3 regions of the Pseudactinotalea sp. Z1739 genome follow, and region 3 is predicted to be linked to each of the others. Evidence: riboswitches for the same ligand, from Rfam matches in the RefSeq annotation. Region 3 holds a riboswitch; each other region holds the start of a gene.
What was found. A riboswitch is a leader RNA that binds a small molecule or an ion and turns the genes downstream of it on or off. The one in region 3 is predicted to bind thiamine pyrophosphate.
Positions count from the first base shown of each region.

Region 1: another riboswitch for thiamine pyrophosphate. It lies ahead of thiM (hydroxyethylthiazole kinase); the one in region 3 lies ahead of ACO0LV_RS07975 (YkoF family thiamine/hydroxymethylpyrimidine-binding protein).
Region 2: another riboswitch for thiamine pyrophosphate. It lies ahead of ACO0LV_RS14910 (thiamine ABC transporter substrate-binding protein); the one in region 3 lies ahead of ACO0LV_RS07975 (YkoF family thiamine/hydroxymethylpyrimidine-binding protein).

Region 1 covers NZ_JBMPQA010000002.1:206,467-215,943, forward strand. Annotated here, with positions in the region: gene ACO0LV_RS03390 (ABC transporter ATP-binding protein) at 1-383, opposite strand, end outside; gene ACO0LV_RS03395 (LolA family protein) at 380-1,573, opposite strand; gene ACO0LV_RS03400 (FMN reductase) at 1,699-2,316, opposite strand; gene ACO0LV_RS03405 (LLM class flavin-dependent oxidoreductase) at 2,335-3,534, opposite strand; TPP riboswitch at 3,900-3,997, shown strand; gene thiM (hydroxyethylthiazole kinase) at 3,986-4,870, shown strand; gene thiE (thiamine phosphate synthase) at 4,871-5,539, shown strand; gene thiD (bifunctional hydroxymethylpyrimidine kinase/phosphomethylpyrimidine kinase) at 5,536-6,366, shown strand; gene ACO0LV_RS03425 (aminobutyraldehyde dehydrogenase) at 6,371-7,825, opposite strand; gene ACO0LV_RS03430 (nucleotide disphospho-sugar-binding domain-containing protein) at 7,871-9,184, opposite strand; gene ACO0LV_RS03435 (hypothetical protein) at 9,313-9,477, shown strand, end outside.
Region 2 covers NZ_JBMPQA010000012.1:36,303-45,779, reverse strand. Annotated here, with positions in the region: gene ACO0LV_RS14935 (Na+/H+ antiporter subunit D) at 1-1,441, shown strand, start outside; gene ACO0LV_RS14930 (Na+/H+ antiporter subunit E) at 1,438-2,103, shown strand; gene ACO0LV_RS14925 (monovalent cation/H+ antiporter complex subunit F) at 2,100-2,450, shown strand; gene mnhG (monovalent cation/H(+) antiporter subunit G) at 2,447-2,821, shown strand; gene ACO0LV_RS14915 (DUF4235 domain-containing protein) at 2,848-3,090, opposite strand; TPP riboswitch at 3,183-3,298, shown strand; gene ACO0LV_RS14910 (thiamine ABC transporter substrate-binding protein) at 3,346-4,500, shown strand; gene ACO0LV_RS14905 (ABC transporter permease) at 4,679-6,457, shown strand; gene ACO0LV_RS14900 (ABC transporter ATP-binding protein) at 6,458-7,504, shown strand; gene ACO0LV_RS14895 (ABC transporter substrate-binding protein) at 7,694-8,956, shown strand; gene ACO0LV_RS14890 (ABC transporter ATP-binding protein) at 9,084-9,477, opposite strand, start outside.
Region 3 covers NZ_JBMPQA010000005.1:43,235-52,711, reverse strand. Annotated here, with positions in the region: gene ACO0LV_RS08000 (FadR/GntR family transcriptional regulator) at 1-110, shown strand, start outside; gene ACO0LV_RS07995 (DUF429 domain-containing protein) at 415-1,173, opposite strand; gene ACO0LV_RS07990 (protein adenylyltransferase SelO) at 1,281-2,900, shown strand; gene ACO0LV_RS07985 (PLDc N-terminal domain-containing protein) at 2,990-3,193, shown strand; gene ACO0LV_RS07980 (hypothetical protein) at 3,500-4,456, shown strand; TPP riboswitch at 4,617-4,723, shown strand; gene ACO0LV_RS07975 (YkoF family thiamine/hydroxymethylpyrimidine-binding protein) at 4,766-5,452, shown strand; gene ACO0LV_RS07970 (hypothetical protein) at 5,515-6,264, opposite strand; gene ACO0LV_RS07965 (NCS2 family permease) at 6,439-7,923, opposite strand; gene ACO0LV_RS07960 (hypothetical protein) at 8,089-8,370, shown strand; gene ACO0LV_RS07955 (NAD(P)-dependent oxidoreductase) at 8,367-9,308, shown strand; gene ACO0LV_RS07950 (acVLRF1 family peptidyl-tRNA hydrolase) at 9,340-9,477, shown strand, end outside.

The DNA of each region.
Region 1 (9,477 bases), on a different contig from region 3:
CTCAGACCGACCTTCTCCAGTGCCGCCGCCACGCGGGTCTCCCGGGTGCGGGGCGGGGCGGCAGGGTTGGCCGCATCCAGGCGCCGCAGGTTCGCCGCACCGGACAAGTAGGGATAGTGCGCGGGTCCTTCCACGAGGGCGCCGACTCGTGGCAGGACCTCACCCAGGCCCTGTGGAATGTGGTGCCCGAGCACGTGCGCGGTGCCGGCCGTGGCCGAGGCCAGCCCGAGCAGCAGTCGGATCGTGGTGGTCTTGCCCGAGCCGTTGGGCCCGAGGAACCCGAACACACTTCCGCGCGGGACCACGAGGTCGAGGTCGTCGACGGCCTTGTGCGTACCGAACGTCTTGGTCAGGCCCTCGGTGCGGACGGCGAGTTCGGTCACGACCCGGCGAGGGACTGCAGGTACTCCGGGGTGACGGCACCGATCAGGGCCTGCCCGTCGTCGGTTACCAGCACGGACAGCAGGTTCGTGGACAGCAGACGCCCGGCGCCGGTGTCCTGGGTGAGTTCGCGGACGAGTGGATCATCCAGTGCGCCGGATTCGTCCACCGGCAGCACCAGGACCGCGTCCCAACCCTGCCCGATCACCTCGTGGCCGTCCGGCTTCTCGGGTGCCCCGGTCCCGGCCCCCTCCGGGCACGGCGGGAGTTCCACCTCCTCCACGCTCGCCCCGGCGGGCGGGGTGAAGTCGAAGAGCGTGGCATCGGGGGTCTCGAACGTGATCGCGCTGTACTGGGCCCGAACCGCCGGTTCGTCCTGGCCGCGGGCGTGCACGGTGACGCCCAGCGGGAAGCCCGTCTCTGCGTCGACGGCCAAGGCCACCTGCTCCACCAGGGAGTGTCCGCTGCCGGGCGCCAGGACCAGGGTGTAGGCCGAACGCCCGGCCACGCGTTCGTCCGCGCCGACGGTGACGTCGGTATCGGTCTCCAGGGCCTGCAGAACGTCGGCGGCGACCTCATCCGGTGTGGGGACCGGCCCGGGGCCAGGCGGCTGGCCGCCGTGGTCGAACCAGGAACCGTGCGGCCCCTGGCCGGGGCGGCACACCTCGTCGCCGGGTGCCGGCAACGCCAGGTGGGTGGCGGCATTCTCACGGGAGTCGTAGAACCACACCTCCTCCTCGGTGCGGATCACGTTCCGTTCGGCCAGATCGTCCAGCACCTGGATGCGCCCCTGCTGCCCGTCGACGTAGACCCGTGCGGTGTGCTCGCCGGTCAGCAACTCCAGGACCTCGCCCACTCCGGAGTCGCCGCGCTGCCCGGCGTTCTCATCACCGGCGCCCTGGGTCGGCTCCGGTGCGGCATCCTCAGCGAGATCCGGTGCCGGCATGCCGCCGCGGTTCCCGTGGCCGAAGGCACCATCCAGGCCGGACAGATCGGGCAGTCCGAGTTCGGTGCTCGTCTGGAACTCCCCGGAGAATGCCTCCACCGAGTGCTCGGCCACCATGGTCAGGACGTCCTCGGGTGACTTCTCGGGCAGGTCGGCCGAACCGGCCTGCGCCGTGAGCCCGACCCCGCCCGCGATCACGACGCCGACCACTGCGGCCGGTAGCCAGCGGTGCCATCTGCGGGTCATCGTGACCTCCTTGAGAGTGCTGGTTCGACCATACGCCCCGCCGTGGCCGCCGACCAGTACTCACCATTCCCGGTGCGATGAGGCGCCCTCGGCGGGTACGGACCTCGGCTGAGCGTTGGCGGTGCTCAGAGTTTGGAGAACATCGCCTCGAAGGAGGGGACGTCGTCGTACAGGTCGCCCGGGCGGGCCTCGTCCCGGGCCGCCACGAGTTCGGCGAATTCGCGACCCGCCCGGCTGATCCGGGCCGGGAGCGGATTGACGTCGTCGGCCTGACCGGACCAGTCGTCTGTGGCGGCGAACACCGCGGTGGTGACCACGTCGGTCCGCAGGTAGGTGAACATCGGCCGGATCGCGTACTCCAGCGCCAGGGAGTGCCGCGCGGTACCGCCGGTGGCCCCCAGCAGTACCGGCATCCCGGTCAGGGCGTCCTTCTCGATGATGTCCACGAAGGACTTGAACAACCCCGACGCTCCGGTGGTGTAGATCGGGCTGACGGCGATGACGCCGTCGGCGGCGGCTAGGCGCTCCAGCACTCCCTTGAGGTCTCCGGAGGGGAACCCGGACAGCATCGCGTTGACGGTGTCGTGGGCGTGGTCGCGCAGTTCCACGACCTCCACCTGCGCCTGGACGCCGCGGGCCTTGAGTTCACTCACGGCGGCCTCGACCAGCCGGTCGGTGAGCAGCCGGGTCGAGGAGGGCTTGTTCAGGCCACCGGAGATGGCGACGATCGTGCGGGTAGTCATCAGGGGTGAGTCCTTTCTTCAGAGTCCGAACGCGGCGCCACGCTGAGCGGCGCCGGCGGCGGCGGTAGCGACGTCGTCCTCGGCTCGGCGGCCGGTCCAGCGGTCCTCGCCGGCCACGTGCTGGCCCTGGGACGTGCCGGCCTCGGCGACCTGGGCCACCCGGTCGGCGTGGCTGGGCGGGTTCGAGGGGACATGCGCCGGACGGGCTGCCTCGTTGATCTCGCGCAGCGCCGGCACGATCTCCTCGGCCAGGATGTCGATCTGCTCCAGCACCGTCTTCAACGGCAACCCGGCGTGATCGACGAGGAACAACTGCCGCTGATAGTCGCCCACGTGCTCGCGCATCGTGGCGTAGCGGTCGATGATCTGCTGCGGTGAACCCACGGTCAGGGGGGTCTCGCGGGTGAAGTCCTCCATCGAGGGTCCGTGACCGTAGACCGGGGCGTTGTCGAAGTAGGGCCGGAACTCGTTCCACGCGTCCTGGGAATTCTTCCGGGCGAAGAACTGTCCGCCCAGGCCCACGATCGCCTGGTCCGCCTTGCCATGGCCGTAATACTCGAAGCGCTTCCGGTAGAAACTGACCATCTTCTTGGTGTGGTCGATCGGCCAGAAGATGTTGTTGTGCAGGAACCCGTCGCCGTAGAAGGCGGCCTGCTCGGCGATCTCGGGGGTACGGATGGAGCCGTGCCACACGAACGGGGGCACCCCGTCCAGCGGGCGGGGGGTGGCGGTGAAGCCCTGCAGCGGAGTGCGGAACTTCCCGTCCCAGTCCACCACGTCCTCGGTCCACAGGCGGCGCAGCAGGGCGTAGTTCTCGATCGCGAGGTTCACGCCCTGGCGGATGTCCTGGCCGAACCAGGGGTAGACCGGGCCGGTGTTACCGCGGCCCATCATCAGGTCCATCCGGCCGTCTGCGAGCACCTGCAGCATGGCGTAGTCCTCGGCGATCTTCACCGGGTCGTTCGTGGTGATCAGGGTGGTCGCGGTGGACAGCGTGATGTGCTTGGTGGTCCCGGCCAGGTAGCCCAGCATCGTGGTGGGCGAGGAGGCCACGAACGGCGGGTTGTGGTGCTCACCGGTGGCGAAGACGTCCAACCCCGCCTGGTCGGCGTGCTGGGCGATGGTCATCATCGCCCGTACCCGCTCGGTGTCGTTCGGCGTGTGACCGGTGGTGGGGTCAGTGGTGACGTCACTGACGCTGAAGATTCCGAACTGCATGGTGCAGGCCTCTCAAGAAACTCGATGCATTTGCATATACACCCCTACAAACATCACCGCCACCGGATCTATTCCGGCACGCTGCCGCCCTCGAGAACGAGCGTTGTGGTCGACGGCGACGTTCCTACCAATCGCCCTCGACCGCCAGGGTCGCCCTCGGCGGGGGTGGCGGCGGGCGCGGTGGCGGCGGGCGCGGTGGCGGCGGGCGCGGTGGCGGCGGGGGTGGTGGCGTGGGGGTGGTGGCGTGGGGCGGGGTCGCGTGTGGGGGCGGCAGGTGTGGCGGGGGCGGGCGTGGGGGAGGGCGTGGGGGGACGGCCGGTGTGGGGTGACCCGACCTTCTGCGGGGTGGGGTTGTTAGACTCGGAGGTCACGACACGGGGTGCCGCCCACCGCGCGGCTGAGATGACACCCGTCGAACCTGCACTAGTTCGTACTAGCGAAGGGAATGTCCATGACTGATGTCTCCGGTCACACCGAATCGGCCGGCCTTCCGGAGGCGGTCGACGTGACAGAGCAGGCCGCACACCTGCTGCGAGTCCTGCGGAAGCACAGCCCGTTGGTGCACAACATCACCAACCACGTGGCTACGAACTTCTCCGCCAACGCGTTACTGGCGATCGGGGCGGCACCGGCCATGGTGGACACGGCCGAGGAGGCGGGGGTGTTCGCCCCGATGGCTTCCGGACTGCTGATCAACCTGGGCACGTTGTCCCATCAGCAGCGCGACGCCGGCCGGGCGGCGGTGAGCGCCGCGAGCGAAGCCGGCACCCCGTGGGTGCTTGACCCGGTGGCGATCGGAGCCCTGCCGTTGCGCACCGGTTTCGCCGCCGAACTGCTCGCCGCCGGGCCCACGGCAGTGCGCGGCAACGCCTCGGAGATCATCGCACTGGCAGGCGCCGGGGCCGGTGGGCGCGGGGTGGATTCCGCAGACGACACCGACACAGCCGCCCCGGTCGCCGCAGCCCTGGCCCGCGAGACCTCGATGGTGGTGGCGGTCTCCGGTGCGCGTGACCTCATCACCGACGGGTCAGCGGCCATCAGGGTCGATAACGGCCACCCGCTGCTCACCCGGATCACCGGCGCCGGCTGCGCACTCGGCTCGATCATCGCCGCGATGCTCGGTGCCCGTGGGACCACCAGCGCGCTGACCGCGGTGTCCGCCGCGCACGTGGTCTACGGCATCGCCGCCGAACAGGCGGCCACCGACGCTCACGGCCCGGGCACGTTCCTGCCCGCGTTCCTGGACGCACTGGCCGGCATCACCCCGGAGCAGGTGATCGAGCAGGCTCGGGTCGAGGTGCTGGCGGCACCTGCGCCGGACCCGCAGGAGGCCTGAATGCAGCCGGGCATCTACCTGGTCACCGACCGCGAGTTGTGCGCACCGCGCGGCGTGCCCGCCACGGTGGCAGCCGCGGTGGCCGGCGGGGTGCACACCGTGCAACTGCGGGACAAGGAGGCCGACCTGGACGATCACCTGCGTCAGTTGACGTACCTCGCCGAGGTGATCGATGGCCGGGCGCGCCTGATCGTCAACGACCGACTCGACGTCGTCGTCGCCGCACGCAGCCGCGGCCTGCCGGTGCACGGGGTGCACCTGGGGCAACTCGATGACGCAGCGGTGGCGGCCCGTGCGGAACTGGGACCGGAGGCGATCGTCGGTCTCACTGCCAATACAGTCGCGCACCTAGAAGCCGTCGCCGCCCTACCCGGGGGCACCGTCGACTACCTGGGAGTGGGGGTGATCCGGCCGACGACGACGAAGACCGACCACCCGGACGCGCTCGGTATCGAGGGGTTCGGCCGGTTCGCCGCCCGGACGCCGCTGCCGTGCGTGGCGATCGGCGGCGTGCGGCCCGAGGACGCCGGGCCGCTGCGGCGGGCCGGGGCCGGCGGGGTGGCAGTGGTCTCGGCGTTGTGTGCGGCGCCGGATCCCGAGACGGTGGCCCGGGGGCTGCGTACCGACTGGGACGCCGCAGGATCCGGCCCGGGCAAGGCCGGCGCATGAGCATTCCGCGCGTCTTGTCCATCGCCGGATCCGACCCCTCCGGCGGCGCGGGGGTCCAGGCGGACATCAAGTCGATCGCGGCCAACGGCGGATACGGCATGGCGGCGGTCACTGCGCTGACCGCACAGAACACCCGCGGGGTCCGGGGTGTGCACATCCCCCCGCCGCAGTTCCTGGTCGACCAACTCGAGGCGATCAGCGAGGACATCCAGGTCGATGCGGTCAAGATCGGGATGCTGGCAAACACGGCCACCATCGAGGTGGTCACCGCGTGGCTGGAGCGCAGCACGGCAGCCTACGTGGTGCTCGATCCGGTGATGGTGGCCACCAGCGGAGACCGACTGCTGGACGCCGATACCTCCGAGGCGCTGTCCGGCCTCATCGCACGGGCCGGGTTGATCACCCCGAACATCCCCGAACTGGCTGTGCTCGCCGAAACCGAGACCGCTGGGGACTGGGAGGAGGCAACGGCGCAGGCGCGCCAGGTGGCCAGGAAGTACGGGGTGAGCGTGCTGGCCAAGGGCGGGCACCTGCCCGGGGAACGGGCCACCGATCTGCTGGTCTGGCCCGGTGGCAGTGTCACCCAGGTGTCCTCGGCGTGGATCGACACTCCCAACACCCACGGCACCGGTTGCTCGCTCTCCTCTGCGATCGCTACCCGGGTGGTCGAGCGCGAGGGCGACTGGGAGTCCGCCGTGCGCGTCGCCAAGGCCTGGCTCACCACCGCCCTGGCCGCTGCCGATGACCTCCAGGTCGGCTCCGGCCACGGCCCCCTGCACCACTTCGCGGGCTCACCCGGGGCCGGTCGCCGCGCCCGGCGCCCGTGAAACCTCAGGCGGGCCGGAACCCGGTGGTCTCCGGGGGCACCTGGTGCCGGATCATCACGTGCCGCATCACCGAGTAGTCCAGCAACGGCTCGATGCTCATGTCCTTGCCGAAGCCCGACCCCTTCACACCCCCGTGCGGGGCCTCCGAAGCGAGCGGCAGGTGGTCGTTGATCCAGGTCACCCCCACCTCCAACCGGTGGCTGACCCGGATCGCCCGGGCCACATCGGAGGTCCACACCGAGGAGGCCAGCCCGTAGGCACTGTCATTGGCCAGAGCCACCGCCTGCTCCTCATCGTCGAAGGGCAGCGCCACCAGCACCGGTCCGAACACCTCCCCCTGGACGAGTTCGGAGTCCTGCGCCGCACCGACCACCAGGGTGGGCGGGTAGAAGAACCCCGGCCCTTCCAGCGGCTCCCCGCCGGTGAGGACCTCGCCCCCCTGGCTCACCGCGCGAGTGACGAAGCCGTGCACCCGCTCCCGGTGGGCGGCGGAGATCAGTGGACCGATGTGGGTCGCTGGGTCGTGGGGGTCCCCGGCCACCACGGTTTCCATGACGGCCCGCAGGGCATCGACCCCCTGATCGAAGATCTCCCGCTGCAGGTAGACCCGGGTCGCGGCGGTGCAGTCCTGACCGGTGGAGTAGGTGGCGCCCATCGCTACGGCGTGGGCCATCTGGGTGATGTCGGCGTCGGAGAAGACCACCGCCGGGGCCTTGCCGCCCAGTTCCAGGTGCACCCGTTTGACGCCCTCGACCGCCCCGCGCATCACGGCCTTGCCGGTCTGGGTGGACCCGGTCACGCTGACCATGTCCACCCCGGCGTGCCCGGCCAGCGCCGCGCCCACATCACCGTCGCCGGTGACCACCCCGAGCGCCCCCTCGGGCAGCCCGCACTCAGCGGCCAGTTCGGCGATCCGAAGGGTGCTGCTCGGCGTCAACGGAGCCGGTTTGATCACCACGGAGTTGCCCGCAGCCAGTGCGGGTCCGATCTTCCACACCGCCATCACCAGCGGGAAGTTCCACGGGGCGATACTGGCCACCACCCCCACCGGGCGGCGCACCATCATCGAGGTGTACCCGTCGGAGAACACCCCGGCCCCGGTGCCGTCGGTGGAACGGGCCGCCCCGGCGAAAAAGCGTAGGTTGTCCGCGGCGAAGGGAATCTCCCCCTCGGCCACCACCGTCCACGGCTTACCGGTCTCGGCCACTTCCAACGCCGCCAGTTCATCGGTGTGCGCCTCCAGCGCATCGGCGAGCCGCAACAGTACCCGCGCGCGTTCGGAGGGGGTCCGCCCGGCCCAGGCCGGCGCCGCCGCACCCGCGCTCGCCACGGCGGCATCGACGTCGTCGATCGTGGACAGGTGCACGGTGCGGGCGACCTCCCCCGTGGCGGGGTTGATCAGGTCCAGAGGTGTGCCCGCGGCGGCCGAGGGCCGTTCGGTGGAGACGGAGTCAGTCATGGGCCGAGCCTCTCACGAGCCCGGTGGCTCGTGGGTTCGCGCACGTCATGAGCCGGCTCGCTCCGCCACACCCTGCCGCCCGATCTCGACCAGCAGGTCCGCCGCCCTGTGCAAGCCGCGCCGGGCCCGGATCCGCTCCCCGATGCGCTCGGCCTCGGCTCGCATCCCGGTGTCGGCCAGCAGGTCGGCCACCGCTTGGCGCAGTTCCGTGGCACTCACCCGGTAGGTGTCCACGCGCCGTCCCAGGCCCTTCTCGTGCACGCGTTGGGCGTTGTCGTACTGGTCCCAGAACAGCGGCATCAGCACCATCGGCTTCCCGAAGTGCAGCGACTCGGTGACGGTGTTGTTGCCGCCGTGGGTGATCACCAGGTCCACCTTCGGGATGATCGTGGTCTGCGGGAGGAACTCCGCGCCCCACATGTTGTCGGCGAGTTCGATCTCGGCGTGCAGCGGGCCCTTGGAGACGATGATGTGGTAGTCGGTCTCGGCCAGGGCGGCGATCACGCTGCGCATCAGCCCCACGTCGGCGCCACCGAGGGAGCCGAGGCTGAAGTAGATCAGCGGTTTGGATCCGTCCAGGAAGTGCGCGGGGATGTCCGCCTCGGCCTCGGTCTCGCGCACCGCCGAGTCGATCCGGTACCAGGTCGAATCCAGCGGACGGGCGTCGGTGTAGTCGATCTCGGCGGGGTACAGGTACAGGTTGCGGTCGCCGGCGTGGCTGAACTCCAGGTAGGGCAGCGGCGGAGCACCTTGTTCCTGCACCCAGGCGTTGAAGTCCTCCCACACCTCCCGGTGGGAGCGCTCGTAGGCCTCGCGGAAGGTGGCCCAGCCTTCCCGGTCGTCCTGCCCCAACCCGGAGAACACCGGGGCGATGTTCTCCCCGGGAACCTCCAGCGGGTTGCAGGAGACCACCCGCACGTACTTCGCCGGGGAGGTCATCAGGGCGGGGAAGGTGAGCACGTTGTCCAGGATCGTCACGTCGGGCTGGTTACGCTCGACCACCTCTCGCAGCGCCGGTGCGGAGTACTTCACCCCCTCGATCAGCGCCTCCAGGATCGGGCGACTCACGGTGGTCAGTTGCTCCTGGGTGCTCTTGAGGAACTCCGGGGAGATCTCCTGGATGTAGTTCTTCCAGAATGCCCCCGCGTCCTGCTCGGCCTCGTCCTGCGCTGGTGGCTCCAGGTCCACCAGGTCCTCGACGAACCCGTGCGGACTGAGTTGGCCGGCCCAGGAGGATTCCGACGCGAAGACCACCCGGTGCCCGCGGCGCACCAGTTCCTTACCGACCCCGATGCAGTTGTTCGTCGGCCCGTAGGCACTCTCCGGTAGGAACAGGAAGGTCAGGGATTCTCTTGTCACGGACGTCTCCTCATCGATGTGCGCCTGGCTGCGCAAGCCTAGCCCGAGCTTGAACATCGCCGCTGCCCCCACGCGTGTCAACGCCTGCTCGCGTCCGACAGCGGGCGGGACCTGAGAGGCTGTGGCCCATGGACGTGGTGAGGACCCGGCACGGGCGCCTGGCGCTGGACGAGGACGGGCGGGTGCAGGCGCTCAGCGCCCGTGGTGTGTCGGCCCGTGCCGGCGACGGACTGGCTGCGGACCTGGTGAATGCCATCACGGCAGGGCCGGCCGACGACGACGCACCCGCGCCG
Region 2 (9,477 bases), on a different contig from region 3:
GGCCTCGGTCACCACCTTGACCGTGGTCCTGGGGATCGCGATCGCGTTGGTGGCGATCACCCACGCCCAGGGACCCCAGGTGGTCAACCTCGGCAACTGGAGCGCCCCGGTGGGCATCGTGCTGGTGGCCGACCGGCTCTCCGCGCTGATGCTGGTGGTCTCCGCGGTCGTGCTGCTGGGGGTGCTGCTCTACTCGGTGGCCCAGGGTCTCGCCGACGGCGATGAGGGCGCCCCGGTGGCGATCTATCACCCCACCTACCTGGTGCTGGCCGCCGGTGTGTCCAACGCCTTCCTCACCGGGGACCTGTTCAACCTGTTCGTCGGGTTCGAGATGTTGCTCGCGGCGAGTTACGTGCTGCTCACCCTGGGTGGCACGGGCTCGCGGATGCGGGCCGGGTCGATCTACGTGATCGTGTCGCTGCTGTCCTCGATGCTGTTCCTCATCGCCATCGCGATGATCTACGCGGCCACCGGCACGTTGAACCTGGCGCAGTTGAACGTGCGCCTGGCGGAGATCGATCCGAATGTCTCCCTGGTGCTGCAGATCCTGTTGTTACTGGCCTTCGGCATCAAGGCGGCGGTCTTCCCGCTGTCGATGTGGCTACCCGACTCCTATCCCACGGCCCCGGCACCGGTCACCGCGGTCTTCGCCGGGCTGCTCACCAAGGTCGGCGTGTATGCCATCATCCGTACCCAGACGCTGCTGTTCACCGACGGGCGGATGGACACGATCCTGATCGTGGCCGCGATCGTCACCATGGTGGTGGCCATCCTCGGCGCCGTGGCCCAGGACGACATCAAGCGACTGCTGTCCTTCACCCTGGTCAGCCACATCGGCTACATGGTGTTCGGAATCGCCCTCGCGAATCAACTCGGCCTGTCCGCATCGATCTTCTACGTGACCCACCACATCACCGTGCAGACGGCATTGTTCCTCGTGGCAGGGCTGATCGAGCGCAGGGGTGGCAGCACCTCGTTGGAGCGCCTCGGCAGCCTGACCAAGGCCGCACCGGCGCTGGCGATCTTGTTCTTCATCCCAGCGATGAACCTCGGTGGAATCCCGCCCATGTCAGGGTTCCTGGGCAAAGTGGGTCTGGTGCAGGCCGGCATCCAGCACGATTCGTCCCTGGCGTATGTCGCGGTGGGCGCGAGCCTCGTGACGTCACTGCTCACCCTGTACGCGGTGGTGAAGGCGTGGAACAAGGCGTTCTGGCAGACGGCCCCCCAGCCTCTGCCAGAGACCGACGTACCTCGCAGCATGTTCGCCCCCGCAGCGGTCATCGCCTCGATCGGAGTGCTGCTCGCCGTCGTCGCCGGTCCGTTGTACGCCTACACCGACGCGGCCGCGCGGGACCTGCGTGCCCAGTCGCCCTACGTCTCGGCGGTGCTGCCCGACGGCGAACGAGGCGAGGGCATCTCCCACCAGGTGGAGCCCGAATGAGAACCCAGCCTGCCCACCCGTCCGCTCCGACCGGCCTGAGCGCTTGGCTGAACCGATGGCCGATGCTGCTGTGGATGACCGCGCTGTGGGTGCTGTTGTGGGGTGACCCGACCCTGGCCAACGTGCTGGCCGGGTTCGGCGTCGCGGTGCTGCTGGTGCTGTTGACACCGATGCCCGCGGTCGGATACGCCGGCCGGGTGAGTATTCCCGGGGCGGTGTGGCTGATCGCCCGCTTCATCGTCGATGTGCTGCTCGCCTCGGTGGAGGTGTCGAAGATGGCGCTGCACCCGCGCCGGGGCCCCGAGGGCGGCGTCATCCGCATCCGGCTGCGTTCGGAGTCCGACCTGATCCTCACCCTGACCGGGGTCTTCACCTCACTGGTTCCCGGTTCGATCATCGTGGAGGCGCATCGGCTCACCGGCACCCTCTACGTGCACGTGCTCGATCTGCCCACCAGCGGGGGTGTCGAGACCTTCCGCCGGCAGGTACTCCTCCAGGAGCGGCGCCTGTTGTACGCCCTGGCCAACCAGGAAGACCTGGCCCGTGCCGGATTGCCGCGCCGGCGCTGGTGGGGTGGGCCGGACCGGGGAGCGCCGGATCCCGGCCCTGCCGGGCGCGCTGCGGGGGCCTCCGATGGCAACGCTGGGGAGGTGGACCGATGAGTGCGCCGGTGTTGTGGATCTGCGGGATCCTGGTCGTCGGAGCGGTCCTGGTGGCGCTCTTCCGCGTGGAGCGCGGCCCGAGCATGCTGGACCGGATCGTGGGCCTTGATGTGGTGATCGCGGCCCTGATCGGCACCGTGGCCCTGTGGTCGGCCACGACCGGACGGGTGGACCTGGTGCCGTTGCTGACGGTGATGGCAATCGTCGGGTTCGTGGCGGCGGTGACCCTGGCGCGGTTCGCGGCCGCAGAGCCGGAGGATGAGGGCCGGATCCTCAGCGAAGAGGAACTCCAACGGCTCGAGGCAAGGCATGCGCTGGATGACGATGCCGAGGAGGACGAGCGATGAACTCGGAACTGCTGCGCGAGATCGTCGCCTCTGCCTTCTTCATCACCGGCAGCGCGCTCGTGATGGTCGCAGCGATCGGGATGGTCCGGTTCCCGGACCTGCTGTCACGGTTGCACGCAGCCACCAAACCTCAGGTGCTCGGCATCATCCTGATGATGAACGGGCTGGCCCTGACGCTGGGATCCTGGCAAGTGGGTTGGAAGGTGCTCCCGGTGATCATCTTCCAACTGGTGACCGCTCCGATCGCCGCGCACATGGTGGGCCGCGCAGGGTACCGCACCGACAAGGTGCGTTCAGACCTGCTCGGAGTCGATGAACTCACCGAGGACCTGGAGGCCGCGCGCGCCGAGATCGAGGACACCCAGGCCTGAACGTGCCGGTGCCGGCCTCGCGCTGGTCAACGAGCGACGTCGCCGCTGGACAGCCACTTGTGGGCGCCGCGGCTGGCGTAGGCGCGGACCAACGCCACCAGCGCGCTGGAGATCGCCGCGAAGAGCACGATCTCAGCGATGGGCATGCTTCCGTCCTTGTCGTCGGTTGGTGGCTCATGACCGGTGACGCTCTTCCAGGCGGTCCCGAGGACCTTGTTCGCGACGAGGCCGGCGACGATGGTGGCAACGGCGGTGACGACTCGCTCCATGGCAGATCTCCTTTACGACGACTGCACCCAGCGTAGCCGTCCACGATCCTCGCGCGCCCGTCGGCCGCACCGGCCGACGGGGTGTAGCCTCGTGGGTGCGACAGGGGAGCGTCGGCCGAGTCAGGTGCGGCGCTGAGAGTGCGGCCACCCGCAGACCCTCGAACCTGCTCCGGTTAGCACCGGCGAAGGGAGTCGAGCATCTCTCCCGTGGCGTCGCGCCGCGGACCCCTTCTCACATCACGCTGAGGAGGAAGAATGAATCACCACACCATGTCTCGCCGCCGGCCCGGGCGGGTCGGCCCGGACCCCGGGCGGATCGGACATCTAGCAGCGTTCACCGCCCTGGCACTGGCCGTGGCCGGCTGCACGGTGGGCGCCGGGAACGACAACCCCGACACCCCCACTGACGACGACGCGGACTCCACCGCAGTAGGGGAGGGCGAGACCACCGGCGGCGAAGGCACGGTCCAGGTGGTCACGCACGACTCGTTCCACGTCTCGGAGGATCTGATCAGCCAGTTCGAGTCGGACTCCGGCTACACGCTGTCCTTCAGCGCACCCGGTGACGGGGGAGCCCTGGTGAACCAGCTGATCCTGACGAAGGACGCGCCCCTGGGCGACGTCGCCTACGGCATCGACAACTCCTTCGCCTCCCGCGGCATCGCCGAGGACGTCTTCAGCCCCTACACCTCCGCTGCGCTGCCCCCGGCCGCCGAGGACTACCTGATCGACGGCGGAGACGAACTCACACCGATCGACGTGGGCGATGTGTGTCTGAACATCGACACCGCCTGGTACTCCGAGGCCGGAGTCGCCGAGCCGTCCGACCTGGCCGACCTGACCGGGCCCGACTACGCCGACCACGTGGTGGTGACCAACCCGGCCACGTCCTCACCCGGCCTGGCGTTCCTGTTGGCAACGGTCGCCGAGTTCGGGGACGGCTGGACGCAGTACTGGCAGGACCTGGCCGACAACGGCCTGCTCGTCGTCGACTCCTGGTCCACCGCCTACTCCGAGGAGTTCTCCGGCTCGGTCGGGCAGGGCCCGCGCCCGGTGGCGTTGTCCTACTCCACCTCGCCGGCCTTCGAGGTCGGACCGGACGGGGAGGACCCGACAACGACGGCGATGCTCACCTCATGCTTCCGGCAGGTGGAGTACGCCGGGGTGCTGGCCGGGGCGGACAACCCCGAGGGCGCCGAGGCGTTCATCGACTTCCTGCTCAGCGACGCCGTCCAGGCCGACATTCCCGGCCAGATGTACATGTACCCGGTCAACCACGACCTGGAACTCCCGCAGGAGTGGACCCGATGGGCCCCCCTCGCCGAGGAACCGTTGACGGTGGACCCGGCCGAGATCGACGAGAACCGTCAGGACTGGATCCAGGCTTGGACCGACATCGTGATCGGCTGAGGATGGGAGCCAGCACCGCCCGGCCCAGCCCGGGACGGCCCAGCCTGACCCGGCCCAGCCCGGCCAGGTCCGGTCCTGTCCGGGTCTGCGTGGTTCGGTGTTGCGCTGCCGCCCGGGCGGGTCTGCGCACCACGTCAACCTGTCGGTCGCGGGCCGCCGGGCAGGACGGGTCCTGAGGATGGCACGGTGGTTGCGAGGTTGCGTGTGGGTGCTCGCGGCCGCCGTGCCGCTGGTGTTCCTGGCCACCTTCTTCGCCTGGCCGGTGACCACCTTGGTGTTGCGCGGTTTCGTGCCGGACGGGGCGTGGGACCTCAGCGGCTTCACCGAGGTGTTCGCCCGCCCGCGCACCTGGCGGATCCTCTTCCTCACGATCGCGCTGGGGGTGCTCGGCGCCGTCTTCTCGGTACTGCTGGGCGTTTCCGGTGCCTACGTGCTGTACCGGCGCACGTTCCGCGGCCAGCGGATCCTGCGGGCATTGATCACGATCCCGTTCGTGCTACCCACCGTGGTGGTGGGGGTGGCGTTCCGGGCCTTGCTGGCCGCTGACGGGCCGCTGGGATTCCTGGGCCTGGATCGCACCTTCACCGCGATCGTGCTGGCGCTGGTGTTCTTCAACTATGCGATCGTGGTGCGGACCGTGGGCGGGTTCTGGGAGCGTCTGGACCCGCGCACCGAGCAGAGCGCCCGGGCGCTGGGCGCCTCCCCTGCGCGCGCCTTCTGGTCTGTGACAATGCCGGCGCTGACCCCGGCTATCACCTCCGCCGCCTCAGTGGTGTTCCTATTCTGTTCCACTGCGTTCGGTGTGGTGCTGGTGCTGGGCGGGATCCGGTTCGGCACCATCGAGACCGAGATCTGGATCCAGACCACCCAGTTCCTCGACCTGCGCACCGCCGCGGTGCTCTCGGTGCTGCAACTCTCGGTGGTGACCGCCGCGCTCATCACCTTCTCCCGTGCCCGGGCCCGGCGGGAGGCGGCCCTGAAACTACACGGCGCCCAGCACCAGGCACGCCGGCTGCGGTTGTGGCAGCCCGTGCCGCGGCGTCGAGAGCGAGGGTTACGGGCGAAGTCGAGTGTCCGCACCGTCGGTCTCGGCCAAACGGCTCGAAGTCGAGGCCGGTTCGCCGCCCGCTGGGGCCGCCCGGGGCCGGATCTGCCGGTGGCCGCGGTGACCGCCGTGGCGATCGTGGGCCTGCTCGCGCTGCCCCTGGCTGCGCTGGTGGTGCGCTCGCTGCGCACGCCGTCGGGTACGTGGGGGCTGGACAACTACGTGGCCCTGGGCAGCACCGGCGGACCGAACGCGCTCACCGTGACGGTGTGGGACGCGGCCGCGAACTCCCTGCGGGTGGCTGTGGATGCCACCGTGATCGCGGTGGTGGTGGGCGCACTGGTGGCGCTGGTGGTCTCGCGCCGGCCGCGCAACGTGCACGCTCGCCGTGCGGTCTGGGGACTGGACACCCTCTTCATGCTCCCCCTGGGGGTGTCGGCGGTGACGGTCGGGTTCGGGTTCCTGATTACCTTGAACCGGCCGCCGCTGGACCTGCGCACGTCGATGATCCTGATTCCGATCGCCCAGGCGGTGGTAGCGATTCCGCTGGTGGTGCGCACGGTGCTGCCGGTGCTGCGGGCGATCGACCCGCGACAGCGCGAGAGCGCCGCGGTGCTGGGCGCCTCTCCGGGCCGGGTGCTCGCCCACGTCGACGGGCCCTTCCTGGTGCGGTCGCTCGGGCTGGCGATCGGATTCGCGTTCGCCGTCTCCCTCGGGGAGTTCGGCGCCACCGCCTTCCTGGCCCGCCCCGACGCACCCACCCTGCCGGTGGTCATCTTCCGGCTGATCGGGCGCCCCGGTGCGGAGAACTACGGGATGGCCCTGGCCGCGTCGGTCCTGCTGGCGTTGCTGACCGCCACCATCATGGGAGTGGCCGAACGGTTGCGGTCGGAACGGACGGGTGAGTTCTAGATGTCCCTGACCATCGATGACGCCGTGGTCCGCTACGGCGTCCGGGAACCGCGGACGACGGCGGTGGACCGGGTGAGCCTGCAGGTGGCGCCGGCGGAGGTGGTCGCCCTGCTGGGGCCCTCCGGCTGTGGCAAGTCCTCGCTGTTGCGTGCGGTGGCCGGCCTGGAGCCACTCGATCGCGGCCGGGTGTGCTGGGAGGGGGCGGACCTGAGCGACGTGCCGGTGCATCGGCGCGGGTTCGGGTTGATGTTCCAGGACGGACAGCTCTTCGCCCACCGGGACGTGGCCGGCAACATCGCCTTCGGCCTGCAGATGGAGCGGATGCCGCGGACGCAACGGGCGCAGCGGGTACGCGACCTGCTCGACCTGGTCGGCCTACCGGGTTACCAGGACCGGGCGGTGGCGAGCCTGTCCGGCGGGCAGGCCCAGCGGGTCTCGTTGGCCCGCTCCCTGGCCCCGAAGCCCCGGTTGCTGCTGCTCGATGAACCGCTCTCGGCGCTGGACCGGGCGCTGCGGGAACGGCTCGCCGCGGACCTGCACCACATCCTCCGCCGGGCCGGTACGACCGCCCTGTACGTCACCCACGACCACGACGAGGCGTTCACCGTGGCCGACCGGGTGGCGGTGATGATGGAGGGGCGGATCGTGCAGGTCGGTACCCCCGAGGAGTTGTGGGCGGCTCCGGCCGATGCGCAGGTCGCGGAGTTCCTGGGGTACCGGCTCGTCACCGCCGCCGACGGCGCCAGGTTCGGCCTCTCGCCCCAGGCGCTGCGCCTGGAGTCGGGCGAGGACGGGGAGACTGCGGAGGAGACCGGCGGCACCGGTACCAGGTCCGGGCCCGGACCCGGGACGAGCCTGCGCGATGCCGACGATGTCCGCATCCGCGGCGAGGTGGTCAGCGTGGGCTTCGCCCGCGGTCGCACCACCGCTGTGGTGCAGATACCTGACTGGGGCCCGCAGCGGGCCGTCGCCGAGGGCATCGTGCCCCTCGAACCGGGGGTGCCGGTCACCGTGCGGGTGGACCCCGGCGGCATCATCCGGTTCTGAGTACGCGGCCGAGACCACGCCCGCCCCGCCACCGATCGACCCGGCCGGGACCGCAAAGCGATCAGAATCGTCTCAATCACGTCACAGGTTGGTCTCATCGCACGGATTAGCCCCATGTGCTCCACGTCACTGTGTCACCATGATGCACTCGGGTGCGAGGGTCGCGCCCTGACATGTTCGGGAGAAACTATGAAGCGCTCCACGAAGAGGGCACTCGCACCGGTTGCGGCCGTGCTGCTGCTGGCCGCGGCCTGTAACGGGAATGGGAACGGAAACGGGGACGCCGGTAACGGCGATGGGGCCGATGGCGAACCGCTGCAGTTCGGCTACGTGCTGCCCGAGACCGGGCCGTTGGCGTTCCTCGGACCACCGCAGATCGCCGCGACCGGGTTCGCGATCCAGGAGATCAACGACGCCGGCGGCGTCCTCGGCACGGAACTGCCCGATGCGATCGCCGGTGACGAGGGCGGGGACCAGGCCATCGCCAGCCAGTCCGCGGACCGCGTCCTCGCCGACGGTGCGCACGCGGTCATCGGTGCCGCGGCCTCGGGTATGTCCTTGGCGATCATCGACCGGATCACCAGCGACGAGGTGGTGCAGTGCTCCGGGTCGAACACCGCACCGACGTTCACCGACTACGACCACGGCGGCTTCTACATCCGGACCGCGCCCTCCGACGCCCTGCAGGGCCCGGTGCTGGCCGAGACGGTCATCAATGACGGCCACACCGACGTGGTGATCGTGCACCTGGAGGATGACTACGGCGTCGGCCTGGCCAACGCTACCCAGGAAGCCCTGGAGGCCGGCGGCGCCAACGTCATCTCCAGCGAGGGCTTCGACGGCAACGCCACCGAGTTCACCGGTGTGGTGCAGTCGGTGGTCTCGGCCGAGCCGGACGCCGTGGTGATCATCGCCTTCGAGCAGGGCGCCCAGATCGCCCAGGGCATCATCGAGGGCGGGCTGACCCCGCAGGACATCGGGTTCTACGGTGCCGACGGGATGCGCAGCAACGAGTTGCCGAACCTGGTGGACTCCAACGACCCGGGCATCCTGGACGGGATGAAGGGTACCGCTCCGGCTTCGTCGGAGGACGCCGACTTCCTGAACAACCTGCAGGAATTCGCCGACCTGGACGAGACCCAGTTCGCACCGCAGGTCTTCGACTGCGTCACCGTGATCGCGCTGGCCGCCGAGGCCGCCGGTTCGACCAACCCGGCTGACTTCCAGCCCCACCTGATCGACGTCACCCGCGACGGTACGGACTGCTCGTCCTTCGCCGAGTGCCGCGACCTGCTCGCAGACGGGGAGGAGATCAACTACAACGGTGTCTCCGGTCCGCTGGACTTCACCGAATCCGGTGAGCCCGGCATCGCCTCGATCGAGGTCTACGGTTACGACTCCGAGGGCACCCTGTCCACCATCGAGGTGGTCGAGTCCGCTCCGACGGAGTAACAGGCGCCGGTACCGGTGGCCCGGACCTGCCCACGGCGGTGGGTCCGGGCCACCGGTGCGCCGGGACGGGCACGCCGAGGGCCGCCGGACGGCTGCAGGGACCTCGTGGGTCGTGTCCGGGTGCGTCTCAGTGGCCGGTGCGGCCCAGGGTTCCCAGATACAGCTCGATCACCTTGGGGTCGTGCATCAGTTGCTGTCCGGTGCCGGTGTAGGCGTCCCTGCCCTGATCCAGCACGTAGGCCCGGTCGCTCAACTGCAGGCACCGCTGAGCATTCTGCTCCACCATCAGGATGGAGACACCGGCGGCGTTGATCCGCTGCACAGCCTCGAAGACAGTGTCCTGCATGATCGGGGACAACCCGGCCGAGGGCTCGTCCAGGAGGAGTACCTGCGGGTCGGTCATCAGGGCCCGTCCCATGGCGACCACCTGCCGCTCACCCCCGGACAGCGATCCACCACGCTGGCGGCGACGCTCGTGCAGCACCGGGAACAGGTCCGTCACCACCTGGTACCGCTCCTCG
Region 3 (9,477 bases):
TGATCCTCACCCCCGACGATGAGATCATCCCGCCGCTGCGCCGCTCACCCGATGATCAGGTGCGGGTCGAGGCCGCTCGCGCCGAGTCGGCCGAGCGCAGCACAGGCTGAGAGGTTCGCCCCGGCCCGCCGGCGGCCTCGCCGGCACTGCGCCGGTTACGCGGGTCAGCGTCCCGGGCGGGCCGCGGATCGGCGCCTTCGCGGTGCCGTTGCCGCAAGACCTTGCGCGCGATCAATGCGACGGCGGCAATGGTGGCGGTGATCAGAAGGATCACGATCACCGTGGTCACCAGGTCATAGGTGGCAAGACCGGACTCGATAGTTCAGAACTCCGCATCGGTCGGTGAACCCGGAGTGACGCGTTCACGCTGGCTGCGACGTACACCTCGAGCATGCCATCGCGCATCCTGGATGACTACCCCCGCCCCGACCGTGGCACTCGCGGGGTGTGTGGATGGGTAGGCCGTGGCGGGGCGATGATGCAGCCGGCCGCGGCGTCGCCGTAGACCTGCAGGGCGCCGGGGCGGTGGTACCACAGCCAGGCCAGGTGGGCGCACAGGATCGCATCGACCTCGTCCTCGATGCGGTTCAGGTCGATCTGTCGCTTCGCCCGGTCGGCCGCGAGGCGGATCTGCTGCCACCGCGGGTTGCCGACCAGGGCCAACTCGGCCAGGGTCTCCATCCGGTCCAGCACCGCCAGCATGCCGGTGCGCCGCGATGGCACCGGGCCCTTCTTGTACTTCAGCGTGCGCCCCAGCTCGAACAGCCCCACCATCGCCGCGTGCGGGTAGACCTCGATCGCCACCGGCGCCGCGACCTCGCCCCGGTTCGCGGGATCGGTGTGCCAGCCGTGGCGGCCCGCCAGCACCGCGGCCCGCGGCGGGTTGAAGTGCGGATTGCCGAGGTTGCTGGTGTGGCAACTGGCCTCATACGCCCCGTAGGACTGTCCGATGCGGCGTTCGCACTCGCGCATCCCGGTGGGGTTGGTGACGATCAGCGGCGCGTCGATCGCCACGCTCACCACACCGGCCCCGAGCCCGGTCAGCCAGTCATCGATCTGGCCATCGGTGACCACGCCGGTGGAGGCCACCAGCGCTCCGCCCTGGTCCACCGCGGCCAGCCCGGTGCGGGCGCGGAAGGACCAGGCCAGGTCGATTCCGATGTGCATGCTCATGCCCGGCCACACTATTCCCCGTGTTGGCACGGTCCGGGGCTTGTCCCGCACCGGGGCCTCGAGGGTCTGCCCGAGCATCGGCGCCGCGGGCGGCGTATCGTCGAAATATGACCACCACCGCCCCACCGAGCAACCTGCTACACGGCACCTTCGCCCGTGAGTTGCCGGAACTGGCTGTGCCGTGGCAGGCCGAGAAGGCCCCCGAGCCCCGACTGGTCGCGCTGAACGACACCCTCGCCGATGAACTGGGCCTGGACCCGGAGTACTTGCGCAGCCCGTCCGGCCTGCGGTTCCTGCTCGGCAACGAGGTGCCCGAGGGCGCCACCCCGGTGGCCCAGGCCTACGCCGGCCACCAGTTCGGCACCTACGTGCCGCGGCTGGGTGATGGCCGGGCCCTGCTCCTGGGTGAACTCACCGATGCCGCCGGCAACCTGCGTGACCTGCACCTGAAGGGTTCGGGCCCCACCCCGTTCGCCCGCGGCGGGGACGGGCTGGCCGCGGTTGGTCCGATGCTGCGGGAGTTCCTCATCAGCGAAGCGCTGCACGCCCTGGGGGTGCCGACCACCCGGTCGCTGTCGGTGGTGGCCACCGGTCAGGCGGTGATGCGTGAGCGCCCCCTGCCCGGTGCGGTCCTGGCCCGGGTGGCGGACAGTCATCTGCGGGTGGGCACGTTCGCCTACGCCCGCTCCACCGGTGATGAGGATCTGCTGCGCCGCCTGGCCGATCACGCCATCACCCGGCACCACCCGCAGGCGCGGGAGGCCGAGAACCCCTACCTGGCCCTGTTCGAGGCGGTACTGGCCGCGCAGGCCGAGTTGGTCGCGAAATGGATGCTGATCGGGTTCGTGCACGGGGTGATGAACACCGACAACACCACCATCTCCGGGCAGAGCATCGACTACGGTCCGTGCGCGTTCATGGACGCCTTCGACCCGGGCACCGTGTTCAGCTCCATCGACGCCCTGGGCCGCTACGCCTACGGCCGCCAACCGCAGATCGCGCAGTGGAACCTGGCCCGGTTCGCCGAAACGCTGCTGCCGCTGATCAGTGCGGACCAGGAGCAGGCCGTCGAGTCGGCCACCGCGGCGCTGGACACCTTCCCGGAGGTCTACTCCGCCGTCTGGACGCGCGGCATGCGCGCCAAACTCGGACTGGAGTCCTTCACGCCCGACGACGACGCAACCGCCCTGATCCGCGACCTCACCTCGCTCCTGGGTGCTTGGGGTGTGGACTACACCTCCTTCTTCCGCCACCTGACCACAGCGGCCGGCGGGGACGCGGGCCCGGTGCGGGTGTTGTTCGGCGGTGCGGGTGACGATGACGTTTCGGTGCCGGCACTGTTCGGCGACGCCGATAGTGACCAGGTTCCGGTGCCCACGCTGTCCGGCAGTGCCGGTGGCGTTGGGGTTCCGGCCCCGGCATCGCTCGACGGTAACAGAGGCGACCCGGCGTCATCGACCGAGCGGCCTGCCTTCGAGCCGTGGCTGCAACGCTGGCTCTCCTATCGCCCGGACGCGAGCGTGATGGCCCAGGTGAACCCCATCTACATCCCGCGCAACCACCTGGTCGAGGAGGCCCTCGCCGCTGCCGGCACCGCGGACCTGGGCCCCTTCGAGGAATTGCTGGACGTGATCACCCAGCCCTTCACCGAGCGCCCGGGACTGGAGCGCTACACCGAGCCCGCCCCGGCCGAGGCCGCCCCGTTCGTGACCTACTGCGGAACCTGACCGCTTCGAGGCCGCCCCGTTCGTAACCTACTGCGGAACCTGACTTCCCAGGTCAAGTACCCATCCGGGCCCGTTGCTAGGGTCGGGACATGTTTGAAGCCGCCGCAGGAGGCCTCCTGGTCGTCGTCTTCGCGCTGGCGTGGCTGGCGCTCATCGTCGCCGCGCTCATGTCCATCGCGCAGTCGCGCAACTACACCTCCGGAATCAAGGCGCTGTGGGTGCTGGCCGTGTTCGCCCTCCCCTTCCTGGGCCCCGTGGCCTGGTTCCTCATCGGCCGCCACTCCCACGGCTAACAACCCACCAGCCACCCCCACCCGGCCCCCCGGCTCCCGGCCCCCGGCCGCCGACTCCCGGCCCCGGCCCCCGGCCGCCGGCCGCCGACTCCCGGCCCCGGCCCCCGGCCGCCGGCCGCCGGCGAAGCCAGCATTAGTCGGCTGAACGTGCCGCAAAGTCGACTAATGCTGGCTTCGGCCGGTGGGGTTGACCCCAATGGGCATGGTTGAGGCAGGGGGTGGGCGGGTATGCACAGGGGGAAACTGTGTCCACAGGTGCTGGTGGGCAGCCGCTATGGGCGCAGGGGATTGGTGCTTACTGGCGTCATGCGCACGGTGCCGATCCCGGAGGGCCTGCTGCGGTACACCCGCTGGCAGTGCGGCCTCATTTCGACCGCGCAATGCCGGGCTCTGGGCATCAGTGGTGACCGGTGCGCCACCCTGGTGGCTCGCGGCATCTGGCAGCGGGTCGTGCGCGGCGTCTACGACACCGAGCCGGAACGTCCGAGGGACTTCGACGCGGCCCGGCGCAAGGCGGCCTGGACCGGCCTGCTGGCGATGGGTGAGAACGCCATCGCCGTGGGTTGCTGCGCCCTGGCCCTGCACGGCGTCGCAGGGCTGCCCCAGCAGTTGACGCCGGAGGTAGCAATCACGGGTGGGCGCTGGCTGCGGGGACCGGTCGGCGTCGTCGTGCGCCGATATCGCGACGTACCGGTCCGGGTGCGGTACGCCGGCTGGCAGGTGAGCGACGTCCCCACCGCGCTCGTCCACGCTCTGCCGCTCCTGCGACGCGACAACGGGGTGGCCGTAATCGATTCGGCCCTCAACCAAGGGCTCATCAACACCAGCGACCTCACCGACGTCCGCCGGCGACTGCAGGGGCGGCGCGGTGCCGCTCGGGTCGGCTCGTGGTGGCCGCTGGTGGATGGTCGCGCCGAGTCGCCATTGGAGACGTGGGCACGGCTCGACTGCCATGACCACGACCTGCCACCGGATCAACTCCAAGTGGTGTTGCGCGATGCCACCGGTACGTTCATCGGGCGCGGTGACATGGGGTGGCGGCGCCGTGACGGCGGTTGGGTCATCGTCGAGATGGACGGACGCCAGGTCCACAGCGAACCCGAGGCGCTCTTCCGGGACCGGCAGCGCCAGAACCGGTTGCTGGCCGAGGCGGATGCCACCATCCTGCGATTCACCAGCCGCGACCTGCGCCCCCCGGGCACCATCGCCAACCAAGTCCGCCAAGCCCTCACCACCCACCCCACTCCCACCCCCACCCCCTAACCCCAGCCCACCCCCTAACCCACCCCACCAGACCCCCGCCGAAGTCAGCATTGATCGGCTGAACCTGCAGGTAGAGCCGACTAATGCTGATTTCGCCGGTAGGCGCCCGAGGCCGATCGGCACCCGAGTGGACAGCGCCGGTCCGCCACGGTTAGCGTCGAGCCAACCCCCGGGGAGCGCGCGGAGCGCTGAGAGTGCGGAGAGTCCGCAGACCCGTCCACCTGATCCGGTTCGTACCGGCGTAGGGAGTTGGGCACCCGCCGATGAGCATCGGCGGCTCATGAGGTACCCCGGGGCGGGAGGACACCGATGAGCACCACCGGCCACGGCAGCACGGAGAGGGTCGCCATGACCGGCACCAGCGCGGCCACCCCACGCGAACTGGGCGTCGGGATGCGATTCAGCATCCACCCGCACACCGACGACTTCGTGCGCGTGATCCTGGACTCCCTCACCGAGGTGGAGGCGAGCGGCGTCGCCGAGGGGCTGGTGATCGAGACCGACGAGGTCAGCACATACGTCGGTGCCCGGGCGGTGCCGGCCGAACAGGACCTGGCCGGTTACCTCGTGGCTGCCATCGCCGCCGCCTCCCGGCACTCCGGTGGCGGGCACGTCGCCGCCCATGTGCTGTTCTCCCGCGGTTGCCCCGGCGAACGTACCTGCGACCTGACCTCCACGATCCTGCCCGAGGTGGCCCCGGTGCGCCTGGAACCCACCGGAATCGAGGCGGTGGCGCAGTGGTCGCTATACCCGCTACTCGATGGTGGGGACGATGCCGGCGAACACATGTCCATCATCGAGGCGGCCATCACCCGCGCGCAGGAGCGCGGCGTTGCCGCCCCAGCGGCCCACTACGCCACCAAACTCACCGGTGACCTCGCGGAGGTGGTGGCCACCGCCGTCGACGCGTGGGCCCAGGTGGGCACCACCGTCCCGCACGTGGCGACCCACCTGACCATCTCGGTTGGCTCACCCACGCCGACCCGCGGGAGGTAACCGCGCCAGATTAGTTCACGAGGGCCCGTCCGCCTCGCGCACTGGCCGTGTGGGGTACGCGCTCAGGGAGCCCCGCCGCGCACCGTGGTGACCAGGTCGGTGAGGCTGGGCGTCGCCGGGGTGGAGGCGAACCCGAACCGCACCGGCGGGTCGATCGGAACCATCGCGCCCAGGTCCGTTCCATCCCACGAGCTACGAGCACCGGCGAGACGATGGAGGTCGCTCGCGCCGTAATACTCCCTGCGCCCACCCCCGGCCGAACCGCGGGTACGCACCCCTGGCAGGGCCACCCGCGCGACCGGATCGGTCAGGAGGGTGAACCAGGGCGCACCGGCCACCGCAGCGGGCAGCGCGCGCAACAGCCAACCCACCGCTGCCCGCTCGCCGATCTGCACGGTTGCAGACAGCGGGCCGGCTCCGATCTGCCACCGCTCCCCCGCCATGGTGGGCACAGTCCGCGGCAGCGCCTCGGCCGGTACGGGCGGCTGGGAGGAGCCGGGATCTGCCACTCCCCGCGCAACGGCGTCACGCGCACGCGCACCTGCCGGGGGCCTGGGTGCATACCGGTGCACGGTCACGTTCGCGGGCTCGACGGCATCGAACTGGTACGTGGCCGAGACGAACTCGGCGACCTCCGTCGATGGCGCCAGCAGCACTCGATGCCCGTGCGGATGCTGCACCATCACCCCCGCGAATGGCCCCAGCGGAGTGGTGTGCCAGTTGCCCACGACGAACCGGGTTCCACCCGCGGTCCCCCACCCGGCGATCCGACCGGAGAACCTCCAGGTGCGGGGCGAAGCGGAGCGGGTCATACCCCATGGTCCATCGGCGGGCGACGGTGCACCAACCGCAGCGCGGTCACTCGGAGCAGCAGTTACCCGGTGCAGCTACCCACCCGGAGCACCGGCCCACCCGGTCCACTCGCCAAGCCCAAGCCGCCGGCGGACACGCCACCCGCGCCGCCCCGCGCCCGGCCCGCGCCCCGGCTAACCCCCGAGCAGCGTTCCGATCGGACCGCGCACGAAGTAGAAGACGAACATCAGCGAGGTCACCCACATCAGCGGGTGCACCTTGCGGATCCGGCCGGCACCCACCTGGATGATCACGTAGGCGATGAACCCGGCGCCCATCCCCGCGGCGATGGAGAAGGTCAGCGGCATCATCAGGATGGTCAGGAACGCCGGGATCGCCACCTCGGTGCGCTTCCAGTCGATACCGGTCACCTGGGCCATCATCAGGAAGCCCACCAGCACCAACACCGGCGTAGCCGCTTCGAAAGGCACCAGCGCCACGATCGGGGAGAACAGCGTGGCCAGCAGGAACGCGATGCCGACCACCACGCTGCTCAGCCCGGTCCGGGCACCCTCACCGACACCGGCTGCGGATTCGATGTACGCGGTCGCCGTCGAGGCCGATCCCGCGCCGCCGGCGATGGCGCCGAAGGAGTCGACCACCAGGATCTCTCGGGTCCGCGGCGGGTTGCCCTGCTCATCCAGCAGCTTGGCCTCGGCGCCCACGGCCACCATCGTGCCCATGGTGTCGAAGAAGTCGGCCAGCATCAGGGTGAACACCAGCAGCAGGACGACGACGATGCCGACCTTCTCGATCGAACCGAGCAGGGAGAAGTGGCCCAGCAGGGCGAAGTCGGGCAGCGAGATGATCTCACCGCTGATCTCGGGCGGGTTGAGCTGCCAACCCCAGGGGTTGTCCTCCGAGGCCCGCCCCACGTTCAGGAACGCCTCGGCGAGCATCGCCAGGCCGGTGCCGACCACGATCGCGATCAGCAGCGCCCCGCGAACCTTGCGCACCCACAGGATGCCGGCGGTGAACAGCCCGATCACGAAGATCAGCGAGGGCCACCCACCCAGCGACCCGTTCAGCCCCAGTTCCACCGGCGTGGCCATGGAGGCCGGGATCCGGATGATGCCGGCGTTGACGAGGCCGACGAAGGCGATGAACAATCCGATGCCCACACTGATGGCCATCTTCAACTCGAACGGAACCGCGCGGAACACCGCCTGCCGGAACCCGGTCAGGACCAGGACGAGCATGATGATGCCCTCCAGCACCACGATGCCCATCGCGTCGGCCCAGGTCAGCCCGGCGTCGGGCAGCGCGGCGATCGAGTAGGCCACTACGGCGTTCAGGCCCATGCCTGCGGCGATGGCCAGTGGGAATCGCGCCACCAGACCCATCGCGATGCACAGCACCCCGGCGACCAGGGCGGTGGTCGCCGCCACCCGGGGGACGGCCAGCTCCTCGATCCCGCCGATGAAGTTGCCCGTACCGTCGGGCACGGTGCCCAGGATGAGCGGGTTGATGACGATGATGTAGCTCATCGCGAAGAACGTGACCAGACCGCCGCGGATCTCACGCCCGATGGTGGAGCCACGCGCGGAGATCTCGAAGTAGCGGTCCAGGAGGCCGGCGAATCCGGAGGTGCGCTCATCCTCGCGCGTGGATTGTCCCATGGGGCACTATCTTGGCCAGCCGAACTCGGTTCCGTCCAATCCCGCCCATCAGGTGGGAAGTGCCCGACGACGGCGCCTCGCCCGACTGCAGCGGCTCACCACTGCAGCACCACTGCAGCACCACCGCCGCACCACCGCAGTAGCCCGAGGCTCTACCATCAAGACGTGCGCAGCCTCGACCCCGAACGAACACCACAGGAGTTGCAGCCGGCCAGGGTGCCCTCCGTGCTGATGTTCAGCGTGGGCATCCTGATCTGGTTGGCCGTCCTGCTGGTGCTCGGCGCCCGCCACCTGCTCGGCTACGGCGCCGACGGCCGACTCGTCTCGCTCGCCGTGGCCGGCGTCGTGCTGGGCACGGCCGGCCTGGTCTGGGCCTGGGTACGCCCACGTCCCGAATTCGCCGCACCCACCACCGAACCCGCCCCCGACCCCCAGGACCCTTCGTGAAACTGCTCCTGCCCGACTCCATCAACCTTGACCTGAACCTGCCCGAGGAGGTGCAGCCCGTCACCTACGCGGTGACCGAGCCGATCCCGCAGGAGCACCGCGACGCCGAAGCGATCGTGTTGTGGGCCACGCCCGGGCACCGCATGGGTGAACTCCCGGCGGAACTGCCGAACCTGAAGTGGGTGCAGGGCCTGATGGCCGGCATGGACGCCGCGGTGAACGCCGGGTTCAGCGAGGACATCACGATGACCTCCGGGCTGGGTCTGCACGCCGGTCCGGTGGCCGAGCACACCCTCGCGATGGTGCTGGCTGCGGCCCGCCGACTGGACCTGTGCGTGCTCTACCAGGCCAACAACGAATGGGACGAGACCCACCTGGGCGGCAACCAGGCGCTGCGCACCGGCAACTTCTCCACCCTGTCCGGGGCCCGGGTGCTGATCTGGGGCTTCGGCTCCATCGGGCAGGAACTGGCCCCCTGGATGGCCGCGATGGGCGCCACCGTGACCGGGGTGGCCTCCACCGCCGGGGAGCGCGCCGGGTTCCCGGTGATCACCGCGGCGGACCTGCCGGACGAACTCCCCCGCACCGACGTGCTGATCAACATTCTGCCCGCCAACCCCCGCACCGAGGCCATCGTGGACGCCGCGGTGTTCGAGGCGCTGCCGCAGCACGCCTGGTTCGTCAACGTGGGCCGCGGGGCCACCGTGGATGATGCGGCGCTGCTGGAGGCGTTGCACCAGGGCAGCATCGGCGGAGCCGCGCTCGATGTGTTCCGCACCGAACCGCTGCCCGCCGACGACCCGTACTGGTCCGCTCCGAACGTGATCATCACCCCGCACTCGGCCGGTGGGCGTCCGCGCAACTCCGAGCCGCTGATCGAGCAGAACGTGCGCGCCTACCTGGCCGGGGAGGAACTGGCCGGGCTCGTCGCCCGCTGACCCCGGTGCGCATCGGCCCACTGAGGACGTCATGACCGTCCGTACGGTGCACGTGCCGATCGAGCGGATCGGTACGTGGATCACCGGCTTCGCCGACCGTCACGAGGGAGCCGTGGTGCTGGCCCGAAGCACGGCCGACGACGACGGAGCCGAGGTCGTGCGGATCCGC